3 regions of the Sinorhizobium chiapasense genome follow, and region 1 is predicted to be linked to each of the others. Evidence: predicted binding sites of a transcription regulator. Region 1 holds the regulator's gene; each other region holds the start of a gene.
What was found. Region 1 encodes PhoB, which activates phosphate uptake and scavenging genes when phosphate is short. Its sites were predicted from a motif close to TGTCATNNANCTGTCAT; they were not measured.

Region 1 (5,101 bases):
TCCTTGAGCGACGCAAGCCCCTGCCGGAAAACGAGCGCGACGTCGCGCACCTGCTCCAGGAACCCGTCGGCGAGAACGACATCGAGGACCGCGTTTCCGACCGCCATCGCCAGCGGATTGCCGCCATAGGTCGAGCCATGCGTGCCCGTCACCATGCCAGCAGCCGCCTCTTCGGTCGCAAGGCAGGCGCCCAGGGGAAAGCCGCCGCCGATGCCCTTGGCGACCGCCATGATATCCGGCCGGATGCCGGCCCATTCATAGGCGAAGAGCTTGCCGGTCCGGCCAATGCCGCACTGAACCTCGTCGAGGATGAGCAGCAGGCCGAATTCGTCGCAAAGCGCCCGCAACTCCTGCAGAAATTCCTTGCTGGCCGGGCGGATGCCGCCCTCGCCCTGGATCGGCTCGATCAGGATCGCCGCCGTCTCGTCGTTGATCGCATCCTTGACCGCGGCGATATCGCCGAAAGGAACCTGATAGAAGCCCGGTGCCTTTGGTCCGAAACCCTCGATGTACTTCTGCTGGCCGCCGGCGGCGATCGTCGCGATCGTGCGGCCATGGAAGGCGCCTTCGAAGGTGATGATATGGAATTTTTCCGGATTTCCCTTGGCGAAGTGATGGCGGCGCGCGGTCTTGATGGCGCATTCCAGCGCCTCCGCACCCGAATTCGTGAAGAACACGCGGTCCGCGAAGGTCACCGCCGTCAGCCGGCGCGCCAGACTTTCCTGGCCCGGAATCTCATAGAGGTTGGAAAGATGCCAGACCTTGTCCGCCTGCGCCTTCAGCGCCTCGACGAGGTGCGGATGGGCATGGCCGAGCGAGTTCACGGCAACGCCGGCGGCAAAATCGAGATAGCGCGAGCCGTCCTCGGCAATAAGCCAGACGCCCTCGCCTCGCTCGAAACGCAACGGCGCACGCATGTAGGTGTCGTAGAGCGGCGTTGTTGCGGCCATGGCGAACTTCTCCTTCCGTCCTGTTGGCATCAATATCGGGCGATCGTGTCCGATAAAAATCAAAAATGCCGCCTTTCGGCGGCGCAGGCACTATTCCTATTTCGCACCGCAATGTCAACAAAACCAAGGCTTGCAGCGAGCTTGAACGCGCGGATTCCGATGTGCGAAAAAACCTCCAGCGGGGGCTTGCAAAAATGCAACGGCCAGCCAGCAAGTTGGGGAAAACTCCGAAATCGATTCGGCGCGATTCCCGCGACTCTTGCCACGGAGTCACCCTGCCAGTAGGTTAATATTCAATTACTAGACGCATGCGGCGGACCTAGTCACCAAAAGAGTTATCGCGTTGCAGCTCCGGAGTTTTTCCGGAGCGTGGTGATGGATTCTGCCATCCAACGCCGAGAACGGAGAGTGCAGAAATGAACTGGACTGACGAGCGGGTGGAGAAACTGAAGAAGCTGTGGTCCGAGGGCTTGAGCGCCAGCCAGATTGCGGCACAACTGGGCGGCGTAAGCCGCAACGCCGTGATCGGCAAGGTTCACCGGTTGAGCTTGCCGGGCCGAGCCAAGGCCGGCGGCGCGACCACTGCCGCACGCCCGAAGCGCACCACGTCGGCCCCCCGGGCGCCGAACTATGCCGCGCGCGTCGCCACCCGCACCGTCACCCGCACCGCTGGCGCCACTGTCCTCAAGGAAGAGATCGAAGTCGATCTCGTCGCCGATCAGGACCTCGAACTCGCACCGAACGTCGTCGTCCCGATGTCGCGACGCCTCGGCCTGACGGAACTCACGGAGCGCACCTGCAAGTGGCCGATCGGCGACCCCCTGAAGGAGGAGTTCCATTTCTGCGGCAACGACTCACCGGAATCGTCGCCCTATTGCAGCTATCACACGCGGCTCGCCTATCAGCCTTCCGGCGAACGCCGGCGCATGCGCTGACCGGCCTCGCGCGAACGCAATTGAAAAAGGGGCGGTGACGCCCCTTTTTTTGATGTCCATCGAAGGATGGCCGCCGGCCTTCAGCTTTCAAGCGAATAGCCGGCGCCGCGCACGGTGCGAATGACATCGGGCATGTTCGAGAAATTCAGCGCCTTGCGCAGACGGCCGACATGCACATCCACGGTGCGCTCGTCGACATAGATGTCATGTCCCCAGACGCCGTCGAGCAGCTGCGAACGCGAGAAGACGCGCCCTGGCGAGGACATCAGGAACTCCAGGAGCCGGAACTCCGTCGGTCCGAGCCGGACTTCGCGGCTGCGTCTGTGGACGCGGTGCGTCTCGCGATCGAGCTCGATGTCGCCGCAACGCAACACCGTCGAAAGCACCTCGGGCTTGGCACGCCTGAGCATCGCCTTCACCCTCGCCATCAGTTCCGGTGTCGAAAACGGCTTGACGACATAGTCGTCCGCGCCGGTAGCGAGACCACGAACCCGCTCGCTTTCCTCGCCACGCGCGGTCAGCATGATGATCGGCAGGCGCTCCGTTTCCGGCCGCTGCCGCAGTCGGCGGCAAAGTTCGATGCCGGAGACGCCGGGCAGCATCCAGTCGAGGATCAGGAGATCGGGCAGCCGCTCCTGAAGGCGGATTTCAGCTTCATCTCCGCGCAAGATCGTATCGACGTCGAAACCTTCGGCCTCGAGATTGTAGCGCAGGAGGACGCTCAGCGCCTCCTCGTCCTCGACAACAGCTATCTTCGGCAACATTCGGTCATGCTCCTTCCCACGCGCGGGTGCCATCATGCCACCGCGACACTCTGTGGGCCGCGAAAGATCGCGACCGGACAAGATTAACGCATGCAAACCAAGGCATGCGGCTATCGGGCTCTCGGGCGCCCTAGAGCGCCGTGCGTTCAAAATGAACGCACAAAGGACGCTCTAGCACTTTGATTCTAGAGCATCTTATCCGCTTCCAGTGATTCCACTTGAAAGCGGGATGCTCTAGTCCGTTACTGAGCCCAGCGTCGACGTATTATCGTCCTTCGGCCGCTCACCCTGCGGCTGGGCGCCCGTCGCCATGTAATAGATCGTTTCGGCAATGTTGGTCGCGTGGTCGCCGATACGCTCGATGTTCTTGGCGCAGAAGAGCAGATGCGTGCACGGGGTGATGTTGCGCGGATCTTCCATCATATAGGTCAGCAGTTCGCGGAAAAGCGACGTATAGATCGCGTCGATCTCTTCATCGCGCTCGCGGATGCGGTTCGCCTTTTCCGGCGAGCGAGAGGCGTAGACGTCGAGCACCTCCTTGAGCTGGACCAGGGCCAGCTCCGCCAGATGCTCCAGGCCACGCGCGAGCTTGCGCGGGATGCCGGATCCGGCGACCGCGATCACGCGCTTGGCGGTGTTCTTGCCGAGGTCGCCAACGCGCTCCAGGTCCGCCGCAATTCGAATGGACCCCATGATCTCGCGCAGGTCGGATGCGACCGGCTGGCGCTTGGCGATGGTTACGATCGCCTTCTCACCGATTTGTCGCTCGGCGTCGTCGAGGATCGCGTCGTCGGAAATCACCTTCTGCGCCAGCGCCAGGTCGGAATTCACCAGCGCCCGGACGGAATCCGCCACCATCTGTTCGGCCTGCCCACCCATTTCCGAGACGCGGCGCGTCAGATATTTAAGCTCGTCGTCAAATGCCGACATGATGTGTGTGGATGACATGTTTCGTTCCTTGAATTCGTAACCCGGTTGACTGGAACGCCATGCGCTCAATGAACCCACAAAGGACGCTCCAGCGCTTAGATTCTAGAGCATCTTATCCGCTTTCAGCGATTCCACTTGAAAGCGGGATGCTCTAGTCGCCTGGCTTAACCGAACCGACCCATGATGTAGTCCTGCGTGCGCTGGTCATCGGGATTGGTGAACATCTTGTCCGTATCGTTCTCCTCGACGAGATTGCCGAGATGGAACATGGCGGTGCGCTGCGAAACGCGCGCGGCCTGCTGCATCGAATGGGTCACGATAACGATCGTGAAGTTGGCGCGCAGTTCGTGGATGAGTTCCTCGACCTTCGCGGTGGCGATCGGATCGAGCGCCGAACAGGGCTCGTCCATCAGGATCACTTCGGGGCTGACCGCAACGGCACGCGCAATGCATAGGCGCTGCTGCTGGCCGCCGGAAAGGCCGGTGCCCGGCTCTTGCAGGCGATCCTTGACCTCGTTGAAAAGGCCGGCCTTCTGCAGGCTCGTTTCGACGATTTCGTCGAAATCCGCTTTCGTGCGGGCGAGGCCGTGAATGCGAGGGCCATAGGCGACGTTGTCGTAGATCGATTTCGGGAACGGGTTCGGCTTCTGGAAAACCATGCCGACGCGCGCGCGCAGTTCCACGACGTCGATCGACGGATCGTAAATGTCGTCCTCGTCCAGCGTAATCTTGCCGGTAACCCGGCAGTGCTCGATCGTATCGTTCATGCGGTTCAAGGTGCGCAGGAACGTCGACTTGCCGCAGCCCGACGGACCGATCAAGGCTGTGACGGTGTTTTCACGGATATTGAGATTGACGTCGAAGAGCGCGCGCTTCTCGCCGTAGTAGACCGACACATCCTTGCCGATCATCTTGTAGGGCACCGTATTCATTTTCAGATCCAGAGCTTTTTCCACTGCAGCTTCCGACATCATGTTCATAGTCCTTACCCCACTACCAGCGGCGCTCAAAGCGACGCCGCAAGAGAATTGCGCCCAGGTTCATGAAGACGAGGAAGATCAGGAGAATGATGATCGCTCCAGACGTCCGCTCCACGAAGGCGCGTTCCGGCTCATTTGCCCACATGTAGATCTGCACCGGCAGTGCCGTGGAGGGTTCCAGCGGCGATCCAGGAAAATCGACGACGAAGGCCACCATGCCGATCAAGAGCAGCGGCGCCGTTTCGCCAAGTGCATGCGCAAGGCCGATAATCGTGCCGGTCAGAATGCCCGGCATGGCGAGCGGCAGCACATGGTGGAAGATCGTCTGCATCCTCGACGCACCGAGACCGAGTGCCGCGGAACGGATCGAAGGCGGCACGGCCTTGAGTGCCGCACGCGTGGCGATGATGATCGTCGGCAGCGTCATCAGCGTCAGCACGAAACCGCCCACGAGGGCCGCCGAACGCGGCATGCCGGCGAAGTTGATGAAGACGGCAAGGCCGAGAAGACCGTAAACGATCGACGGTACGGCCGCGAGATTG
Region 2 (5,101 bases), on a different replicon from region 1:
TCGCGGCGCATGCGCCGCACCAGATCGAGCTCCGCCTGGAAGTCGACATAGTGCGGCAGCTTCAGATGCTCGACGAAGCCGGTCGCCTGGACGTTGTCCGCATGCGAGATGACGAATTCCTGATCCTGGGCGGGGGCGACGATGTCCTCGCTGAACTCGTCGGTGCGAAGCGCCCGATCGACAAGCGACATCGACATGGCCTTGCGCTCGCTCTGGCCGAAGACGAGGCCATAGCCGCGGGTGAACTGCGGCGGCTGTTTGGCCGAGCCCTTGAACTGGTTGACCATCTGGCACTCGGTGACGCGGATCACGCCCAGCGAGACTGCGAAACCAAGCTCCGGCAGGTCGAGTTCGACCTCCACCTCGCCGATGCGGACTTCGCCGACGAAGGGGTGCGTGCGGCCGTAGCCGCGCTGGGTGGAATAGGCGAGCGCCAGCAGAAAGCCTTCGTCGCCGCGGGCAAGCGCCTGCAGTCGAAGGTCGCGCGCCATCGGGAACTCCATCGGCTCGCGCGTGAGGTCGCCCATCACGTGGCCTTCCGGCATCCGGCCGTCGCCCTCAATGAGGCCTTCGCCATCGAGAATGTCGGAAACACGCATGACATGCTCGCCGGGCTCCTTGACAGCCGGCTCTGCGACCGTCTCCTCTGCGATCAGCGAAGGGTCGAGCAACCGGTGGGTATAGTCGAAGGTGGGGCCAAGAAGCTGGCCGCCCGGCAGGTCCTTGTAGGTTGCCGAGACGCGGCGCTCGACCTTCATGGTCGCCGTGTCGACCGGCTCGGAATAACCGAAGCGCGGCAGCGTCGTGCGGTAGGCCCGCAGGATGAAGATCGCCTCGATCATATCGCCGCGCGCCTGGCGAACGGCAAGCGCCGCAAGCGCTCGGTCATAAAGCGAGGCCTCGGCCATCACGCGATCGACGGCGAGCCCGAGCTGTTCGACGACCTGTTCGATGGTGATCGAGGGCAGCGAACGATCGCCGCGACGGCGATCGGTGAGCAGGCGATGGGCATTGGCAATGGCGGCTTCCCCGCCCTTGACGGCTACATACATGGATCACGCCTCCTTCGGAGAGAGCTTCGTCGTACGCGGCAGGCAGAGCACCGCGTCAACCGCCGTCAGGACCAGGTCGATGCCGCGCGGGAAAATCGCCCTGTTCGCCGTCCAGAAGTCGAGGAAGACGTCCGGCAGGCCTTTTGGCGCGACGATGTTTTCGTCCTTGATTCCCGGTCCCCTGGCGATAAGTGGTTGGCCACCCGTGAGTGCTTCGACCTCGATCACCAGCGTCGTCGAACGGTCGGGATATTCCTGCGTGCCGAGCGCGAACTGGTCGAAACTCGGCACCGCGCCGCCCCTCTCGATGAAGGCGAAGCGGGCGTCATCCTTCGTTTCGGTCATCGGCGCACCGGTGTGGAAGGCGATCCATTGCGGCACGGCGGACTTTGCGAGCGCGGGGGAGAGCCAGACGGGGGTGTCGTGGTCGCAGAGCGTCAGCGCAACGGCACCGCTCGCCTTGCCGAGGGGCGAGGGCGGCGATGCCAGCGCCGCGAGGTTGGCAACTGTACCCGGGCGGGCAAAGCCATCCATCAGAGCGCGGAACACGGATTGTGCCTGAAAGACCGGGTCGGCGAAGGCACCGGCGTAGATTTGCGATTGTGCGGCCATCAGTCGTCCCCCCGGACCATGGTGAAGAAGTCGACGCGGGTTGCGGCGGTCTGTTCCGCCTTGCGGCGGTCTTCGGCATCGATGCGGGCGGCGATCAGCCGGTGCAGCTTTTCGACCGCCAGGCGATGCCTCTCGGTCTGGAAGAGCGCATCGAAGATCGCGGCAAAGCGGGCGCGTTCCTTGTCGGTGCCGAGCATCTGCCCGTGGCCGATCTCGCCGCTGGCGAGCCTGACCGTGGCGCGCGACACGGTTGCCTCGCCGAGGTTGAAGGCGTCACCGCCGCCGCCGATCCGGCCGCGCACCATGACGAGCCCCGTTTCCGGGCCGCGGACCGGGGCGACATCCGGCTTGTCTGCGATCGCCTCCCAGGCTCCGACAAGTTCCGCAAGCGTGGCGCGGGCGAGAAGCCGTATGCCTTCCCGGCGTTCCGCGGCTGCGTCCGGCAGCGCCTCATGTTTCTGCGTTGCGTCCATCGTTCACTCCAAAATGTCTATTGATCTAGACAACTATACATCTTATATCCTTCCTTAACGTTCGCAAATGACAGGCTTGTGACATTGACGAACAAAGTGGGGCGAACAAAATGGCGTTGAAGAAAGTCGTCGAACGGCAGACCGGCGTGGCGCTCTGGCGGCAGATCGCCGACCGCATCCGGCTTTCGATCAGCAATGGCGATTACGACGCGACCGGCATGGTGCCGCCCGAAACCGCGCTGGCGCAGGAATTCGGCGTCAACCGCCACACGGTTCGCAGCGCTCTGGCGGCACTTGGCGAGGAAGGCCTTGTCCGCGCGGTCCAGGGGCGCGGCACGATGATCGAGCGCAAGGATCGCGTCAGCTATCCGATTTCGCGGCGCACCCGCTTTTCGCAGGGGCTCGGCCGGCAGGTGAAGGAGATCGGCACACGGCTGCTCGGCCATGCGGAAGTGCCGGCGAGCGGCGAGATTGCGGCGGCCCTTGCCGTTTCTCCCGGCTCCCTACTGATAGAATTGCGGACGGTGAGCAGCGGCGACGGTCGGCCGCTTTCCATGTCGGTCAGCTATTTTCCCGCAGATCGTTTTCCGCAGATGGCCGAGGAATATGCCCGGCTGGGCTCCATCACCAAGGCTTTTGCCGCGCAGGGGCTCGGCGACTATGTGCGCGTTTCGACCGAAATCGTCGCGCGGCATGCCGATGCAGACGAGCTTTCGCTGTTGAAGCTGTCGCCCGGCGCGATCGTGATGGAAGCGCAATCGGTGAACGCTGACCTTGACGGCAAGCCGGTCGAATTTTCACGCACGCGCTTTGCCGCCGACCGGATGAAGCTCAGGATCGAGACCTAGGTTACGTTGGTTGGAGCGGGTGCAGGCGGAACTCATAAATCCGGTTCTGTAAACGCGCTCGCTGAATGTCCGCCTCGTTCCGAAAGCGACGCGCTTTAAGTCGGCGAAGATGCCGGCGGTGTCGTGCGAGGCAGCGATCGACCAGTTGTTCAAACGCTGCGGTCGTCTGCAGCGCCGTGCGTCTTTTCTGACGCACGGCGCTGTGTAGCACTTTGAATTGCTGCATGTTTTTGTTCTTAAATCGGCTGCGCTTTAAGGAACATGCAGTGGTTCGGCCCTAAGCCGACAAACGGTCAGTAGTCCCAGAAAACCGGTACCCAGCGAAAGTGGTCGCCGTCGCCCGCCACGTGGCCGACGGATGGGAACGGCAGGTGAGTGGCCACCAGCAGCTCGCCGGTCGCCGCCAGCTCCCGCAAAAGACGGACCCGGACGCGGGCCGCCTCCTCGGGGTCGTGTTCGAAGCCGTTGTACCACTCGGGGTGTTCGAACCCGACCTGGAACACGAGGTCGCCGGCGAACGTCAGCCCGTCGCCGCCGGACGCCACGCGGACCACGCTGTGCCCGGGGGTGTGGCCGCCGGTGCGAGTAACGACCACCCCCGGCGCCACCTCGTACTCGTCATCGAACGGCCGCAGGTAGCTCTGGTACTCTTTCATGAACCGCTTGGCGGCCGACCGAAGCGCGTCCGGGAACCCCGGCGGCATGGAGACGTGGGAGAAATCGGGCCTCTCCCAGAACTTGACCTCGGCGGCCGCCACGTGGATCCGCAGGTCCGGACGCAGCCGGTCCTTCACGCCGTCGACGAGCAGCCCGCCAATGTGGTCCATATGCATGTGGGTCAGCACCACGTCGGTCACGGATGCAAGATCGATGCCGGCGGCCTCCAGTCGCTTGATCAACTGCCCGGCCCGCGGCAAGTTCAACTCCGGGTCGAACCCTAGCCCAGCGTCGACGAGTATGGTTTGGCTGCCGCTACGCACCACGACCACGTTCAGCGCCCAGTCGATCGCGTCTGGCGGAAGGAACATGTCGTCCAGCCATGCCGCCCGGACGGCCGGGTCGACGTTGTGGGCCAACATCGCGGTTGGCAGCGGTAGCACCCCATCGCTGACCACCAGCACGTCAATCTCGCCGACCCGCACCGCATAGCGCGACGGAACCAACTCTTCGGGGCTCGTTCTACCGGGGTGTGAGGTGTTGTCCAAGCTCATGTTTGCCTCCTGCTGACCAGTCGTGCGGGGTTTTGTTTCCGCCTGCGACATGATGCGCTCCTGTCTTGCGTGATCGAGGCGTGTCGGTCACTACAGCGCCGACGCTATGCTGAAGCCGGTTGGCGGTCGAGCTACACCTGAGGATAGGGCAGCCTGCGCTCTCAGTGGGCCGCAGCGAAGATTTGTTGGTGAGGAGGCCGGTAAGAAGGAGTGGACTGCCGGGCAATATCCGTCGGTAGGTGAAGAAGTGCCAGCCGCCCTTTCCAGGATAGAGCCATACTTCCGCACTTCCGCTTCGAACTCGAAAGCTGTCACATGTCCCCGTTTCGTCGCCGCCGAAATAAGGCAATGCCGCCGCATTTCCGACGCGTTTTTGCCGCATCAACTAAGCTTCGCATCAGGATCCACGCATTGTCTTCTCTGGGGAGAAAGCGAAATGGCGACGTGGCGACCCGATCCTTCCTTCTATCCATCACCGCGCATGGCCGCAAAGGCCCCCAAGGAAACCATCGCCTATGTGGCGGCCTTCGATCCGGATCGACAGCGACCGGATGCGATCGCGGTGGTCGACGTCGATCCAACCTCTCCGAGCTATTCTCAGATCGTCGGGCAGGTCGACATGCCGAACGTCGGCGACGAACTGCATCACTTCGGCTGGAATGCCTGCTCGTCCTGCCTTTGCCCCAATGCGCCGCATCCTCACGTCGAGCGCCGCTATCTGGTCGTGCCCGGGCTGAGGTCGTCGCGGCTTCATATCATCGACACCAAGCCGGATCCCCGGAATCCGAGGATTGTCCGCGTCATCGATCCGGCGGAAATTGCCGAGAAGGCAAACTATTCCCGGCTGCACACCATCCATTGCGGACCGGAGGGCATCTATGTCAACGCGCTTGCCGACCGCGACG
Region 3 (5,101 bases), on a different replicon from region 1:
GCTCCTCATTGGCATCCCGGGCGGCGTTATCGCCGCCCTTAACCGTGGCCGGCCGCTCGACCGGATCATGATGCTCTTCTGTTCGATGGGCTATAGCCTGCCGAACTTCGTTCTCGGCGTGACGCTGATTTTCATCTTTGCCGTTGCCTTGCGGTGGCTGCCGAGTTCCGGAAGTGCAACACCGCGCATCTGATCTTGCCTATGACGACGCTTGGATTTGCGGGTGCGGCGGTCATCGCTCGCTTCACGCGCTCGGCAGTCCTCGACGTGCTCCAGCAGCCCTATGTGCGTGCGGCGATGGCTGCGGGCGAAACGCGTTATGAGGCAATCGTCAACCACGTCCTGCCGAATGCCGCGATCCCGATCATCACCATCATCGGTTTTTCACTCGGCGGGCTGATCGGCGGTTCGATTATTGTCGAGCAGGTCTTTGGCTGGCCGGGCATCGGTCGCCTGCTCGTCGAAGTCGTCGGCCTGCGCGACCTCGCTGTGGTACAGGCGCTCGTCATGCTCTTCGCCACCACGATGACGCTCGCCAATCTCAGCGTCGACATCGCCTATGGCCTCCTCAACCCGAAGATATACAGGAGGTCTTCGTGAGCACTCTTGATCTCGGCCAAGTCCGCACCCGCAAACGTGTGCACCGCGAAGCCATTCTCCTGACGATCCTGTTGGCGCTCGCCTGGATCGCGCTCATCATCCTCTTGTCGATCGCTGCACCGCTGGTTGCGCCTTACGGCTATGCAGACCAGCAGCCGATGCTACGCCTGCGCCCGCCCGCGATCCTCGGCCATGACAATCCCTTTCTCTTCGGTAGCGACAATCTGGGGCGCGACGTATTCAGTCGCACCCTCTACGGCATTCGCTATTCGATCATCATCGCGCTTTCAGGAACGCTGATCAGCACCTTCATTGGCGTAGCGATGGGCATGCTCGCCGCCCGGCTGCGCGGCTGGTGGGAAGAGACGATCATGATGCTGGTCGACATCCAGGCATCACTGCCCTTCATCATCTTCGCGATCACGATCGTCGCATTCTTCGGCAAGGGGTTCTGGCTGCTGGCGGTCATCGTCGGACTTGCCGGCTGGGGACGCTATGCTCGCCTGGCACGCGGCCTCGTCCTCGATGCCGAGACGGTCGGTTATGCCGCTGCGCTAAGAGTGCTCGGGGCCGGCTCGTCCCGCATCTATATCAGGCATATCCTTCCCAACATCGTCAGCGCCCTCGTCGTACAGATGACGCTGAATTTCCCGGAGGTCATCCTGCTGGAGACAGGTATGAGCTTCCTCGGCCTCGGCGTCCAACCGCCGCTGACCTCGCTCGGCCTGCTGATTAACGAAAGTCGCAACTATCTCATGCTGGCTTGGTGGATGGCCGCCGTCCCTGGTGCGGTAATTGTGCTCACCACGCTGTCGATCAGCCTTCTTGGCGACTGGCTCCGAGACGTGATGGACACAAAACTACGCTGAGCGGATCGAAAGCAGGTCATGCTTCAAGTCGCCGGCCCAGCAGACGTTGCCAAATAGACACGCATTGCAGCCTCACGTTCAGGCTCCTGAAAATCGCATTTCGTCTCACTGAACTTGCGGTGATCAGAGGTAGTGGCTTCAATTATCGAAATATACAGAAACGCGAGCGGCCGAAAAACGCGCGACGCTGTAGTCGATCGGCGTCTGGTCGATCGTTTTCAGACTTTGGACTTCGAGGATGGGTTCGGTTCTTGGCTGTTGAAGCCGTCGGGCCTCTTCAGACGAAGGCAAACGCGCTTCTATGTGACAATGAGCGCGTCGTGTATTTTCATATCCGAAGAGCCGATAGACTTCAGTGATGCAGGAAAAGCTGGAGATCCGCTCGAGTGCGCCTGGAAAAAGTCGCGAAGGCAAATGATGCCGTGAAACTGAGATCGTCAGGCCGCTTGCCTTACCAACCGTATCGAAGACGAGAACGGGCTCACCTACCGGAATCTGCAGCCGATTTGCGATGTCCGTCGATGCAGACACCTCAAATTTCGCAAGAATCTCTGCTGCGGGCACCAAACTCGCATCGCGAAGGTTGGCCATGAAGGAAGACTCGGCGCCAAGTCCGTACTGAATGCGACGCTCCACGAAGGCGCCCCGGCCACGCTCGATACGCAGCACGCCTTTATTCTGTAGCTCTGCCAATGCCCTTCGGACCGTTGTCCTGGTGACTCCAAAATGGGGTGCAAGGATATTTTCGCCCGGTAGCTTTTCCCCAACCCTGAACGCGCCGGCATCGATTTCCTTCAAGATCATCAGTTCGATCTGCCTCCACCGCGGCAGGTCGTTCATCAACTCGTGGCTCGTCTCATTCAACATCGTGTCTCTTTCGAATTGTCATCTCACTGTCATGAAACTGTGCGACATGCACCTTCATGTACACATGTCTAAACATGTTGTGAATTCTAGCCCGTTCGCGCGCCTTCGACAACTATGGATTTCGTATCATGGTAACTATGCCGAGCCCAGCCGTCCCCTCCGAGGCTATCCGTCCGCAACCTAACGGATCGAAGGTTGAAACATCGACCCAAGGACAGCTGGGCGAGCCGTTGTTTCGCGCCGCTACACTGTCACCAACAGATCCAGCCGCCATAGATGAAGCCCGCGTAACAATTCTGCTGCCGCTGGGCAGCAAGCCAGAGCCGTTTGTAATCGTCCAGCAAATGGAGGGCGACCGCCAATGAACCTGCAACTCAGCAATGCACGGATCGTCCAGGAAGATCGAGTTGTCGAAGGTGGCCTGGAAATTGAGGACACAATGGTGTCGTCGATCGGCGCAGCAACAACGGGCCGGATCAGTGTGCTCGATTGCGAGGGCGACTTCCTGCTGCCCGGCCTGATCGACCTGCACACGGATAATGTTGAAAAGTTCATGCACCCACGGCCGGGTGTCCAATGGCCCGCACCGCTCGCCGCGGTGCTTGCACACGATTGGGAACTGCTCGGAGCTGGCATCACGACGGTGCTCGATGCGCTGTCGCTCGGCGACTACGACAGCGGCGGCGCCCGCACCGCCATGCTGAACGAGGCGATCGACGGAATGACTGAGGCGCGCGCCGCCGGTCTCCTCAAGGCCGATCATTATTTTCACTTTCGCTGCGAACTCTCCGATTCGGCCATGCTGACGCTCGTTGAGCGGCACGTCGACAATCCTGGCCTGCGGCTCATCAGCATGATGGATCACACGCCCGGCCAGCGGCAGTGGCAGAATCTGACGCTCTATCGCGAGTTCCGCCGCAAGAAGAACGCTCGCGTCTGGACGGAGGACGAATTCGCGCTCTATATCACCGAACGCCGCGAGCACCAGCAGCAATATGTCCCGTCGGGCCGCTCGACGATCGGACAGCTGTGCCGCGAGCGCAATATCCGCATTGCCAGTCACGACGACACGACTGCGGCGGACGTCGATCAATCGCACGCGGACGGCATCACAATCAGCGAGTTTCCGACGACGATCGAGGCGGCGAGCCGCGCCCGCGGACTCGGCATGAAGATCGTCATGGGTTCGCCGAACATCATCCTCGGCGGTTCGCATTCCGGCAATGTCAGTGCGATGGAGCTCGCCGACAAGGGGCTGCTCGACGTGCTGACCTCCGACTACGTGCCGGGAAGTCTGCTGCATGCGGCGTTCGCGCTGGCGGCCAAAGGCTTCGATCTTCCGGAAGCGGTCGCGATGGTGACGAAGAACCCCGCCGACTTGCTTGGCTTTACCGATCGCGGCCGCATTGCTCCTGGCCTGCGCGCCGACCTCATCCGTGTGCGCCTCGTCGAGGGCGTGCCGGTGATCCGCAACATCTGGGTCGCCGGTCGACAATATCTCTAACGGGCGTACGAGCGAAAAAAGGAACAAGAATGATGAGTTCGAAAACGGAGATGCAAGCCGAACCGGCTGCCGTCGCGCAGCGTTGCGACTGGCTCGGTGTTTTGTCCCGCAGTGTCGGCAGTGAGCTTGAAGCCTTGGCCACCGAGGTGGTGAGCGGCGCGACGTTTGGATGGCTGCGGACTCCGCATGTCGGCCTGGTGATGGTTCGAGGTCGCGCCGGTGGGACGGGCAATGTGTTCAACCTCGGCGAGATGACTGTGACCCGCGCCTCGGTCCAGCTCGATGACGGTACGGTCGGGCACGGTTACGTGCAGGGACGCGACAAGCGCCAGGCGGAACTGGCGGCGATTATTGATGCGCTACTGCAGCAGCAGGTCCGCCATGACGAGATCATGGCAAAGGTCGTCGAGCCGCTGCGCCAAAAAGCGGAAGCGCGGCGGGTCGAGAAGAGCCGCAAGGCCGCGTCCACCAAAGTCGATTTCTTCACCATGGTTCGCGGGGAGGACCCGGCGTGACGATACAATCCTCAGCACCATCCGTGCGTGCCATTTCCCCCGCCGGCGCTTCGCTGAAGCCCGGTTTCGCCGATCCGATCTTCGACGCCCAGGCGGTGTTTCGCGCCGCATTGGTTGCGACGTCCTATCCAGGCCGCGTCATCCCGCTCGATCGCAACCTGGCGGCGCCGCAGCCCTTCTCATCGGCAACCGCGGCCCTCTGTCTGACATTGATGGATTTTGAGACGCCGGCTTGGCTCGACCGGCGGGCGGCATCCGGCGAGGCGACCGCGTGGCTTCGTTTTCATTGCAGCCTGCCGCTGACCGAGACTGCCGCAGAAGCTCGCTTTGCCATCGTCTCCGATCCGGCGAACCTGCCGCGCCTCCGCGAACTCAATCCAGGCGACGTCGAATATCCCGACCGTTCGACGACGCTCATCATTCAGGTCCCTTCCTTGACCGATGGGCCGACAACGACCTGGACCGGTCCAGGCATCAACGGAAGCATTAAGGTCGGTATTGCGGGACTGCCGTTCCGGTTCTGGGAGGACTGGGATCTGAACAGCGAACTCTATCCGCGCGGCATCGACGTGATTTTCACATCCGGCAACGCCGTGGTCGGTCTGCCACGTACCATCAAAGTGGAGGCTTAAAATGTATGTTGCCGTCAAAGGTGGCGAGCAAGCCATCCTCAATACCCACAAGCTGATCTCTGAGACGCGTCGAGGCGATCCTGCGATCGCTGAACTGACGCTGACCCAGATCAG

Region 2: a site for PhoB is predicted at 2,205-2,221, ahead of phnF (phosphonate metabolism transcriptional regulator PhnF). Genes of this name have one in related genera too.
Region 3: a site for PhoB is predicted at 2,353-2,369, ahead of phnF (phosphonate metabolism transcriptional regulator PhnF). Genes of this name have one in related genera too.

What each region holds. Positions count from the first base shown of each region.
Region 1 is NZ_CP133148.1:155,771-160,871, reverse strand. It holds gene RB548_RS00745 (aspartate aminotransferase family protein) at 1-950, opposite strand, end outside; gene RB548_RS00740 (GcrA family cell cycle regulator) at 1,367-1,885, shown strand; gene phoB (phosphate regulon transcriptional regulator PhoB) at 1,966-2,649, opposite strand; gene phoU (phosphate signaling complex protein PhoU) at 2,884-3,597, opposite strand; gene pstB (phosphate ABC transporter ATP-binding protein PstB) at 3,744-4,559, opposite strand; gene pstA (phosphate ABC transporter permease PstA) at 4,573-5,101, opposite strand, start outside.
Region 2 is NZ_CP133152.1:245,952-251,052, forward strand. It holds gene RB548_RS25840 (carbon-phosphorus lyase complex subunit PhnI) at 1-1,052, opposite strand, end outside; gene phnH (phosphonate C-P lyase system protein PhnH) at 1,056-1,664, opposite strand; gene phnG (phosphonate C-P lyase system protein PhnG) at 1,664-2,137, opposite strand; gene phnF (phosphonate metabolism transcriptional regulator PhnF) at 2,248-2,985, shown strand; gene RB548_RS25860 (MBL fold metallo-hydrolase) at 3,279-4,247, opposite strand; gene RB548_RS25865 (selenium-binding family protein) at 4,633-5,101, shown strand, end outside.
Region 3 is NZ_CP133150.1:238,051-243,151, forward strand. It holds gene RB548_RS22600 (ABC transporter permease) at 1-193, shown strand, start outside; gene RB548_RS22605 (ABC transporter permease) at 202-600, shown strand; gene RB548_RS22610 (ABC transporter permease) at 597-1,469, shown strand; gene phnF (phosphonate metabolism transcriptional regulator PhnF) at 1,608-2,336, opposite strand; gene RB548_RS22620 (alpha-D-ribose 1-methylphosphonate 5-triphosphate diphosphatase) at 2,698-3,840, shown strand; gene phnG (phosphonate C-P lyase system protein PhnG) at 3,891-4,355, shown strand; gene phnH (phosphonate C-P lyase system protein PhnH) at 4,352-4,987, shown strand; gene RB548_RS22635 (carbon-phosphorus lyase complex subunit PhnI) at 4,989-5,101, shown strand, end outside.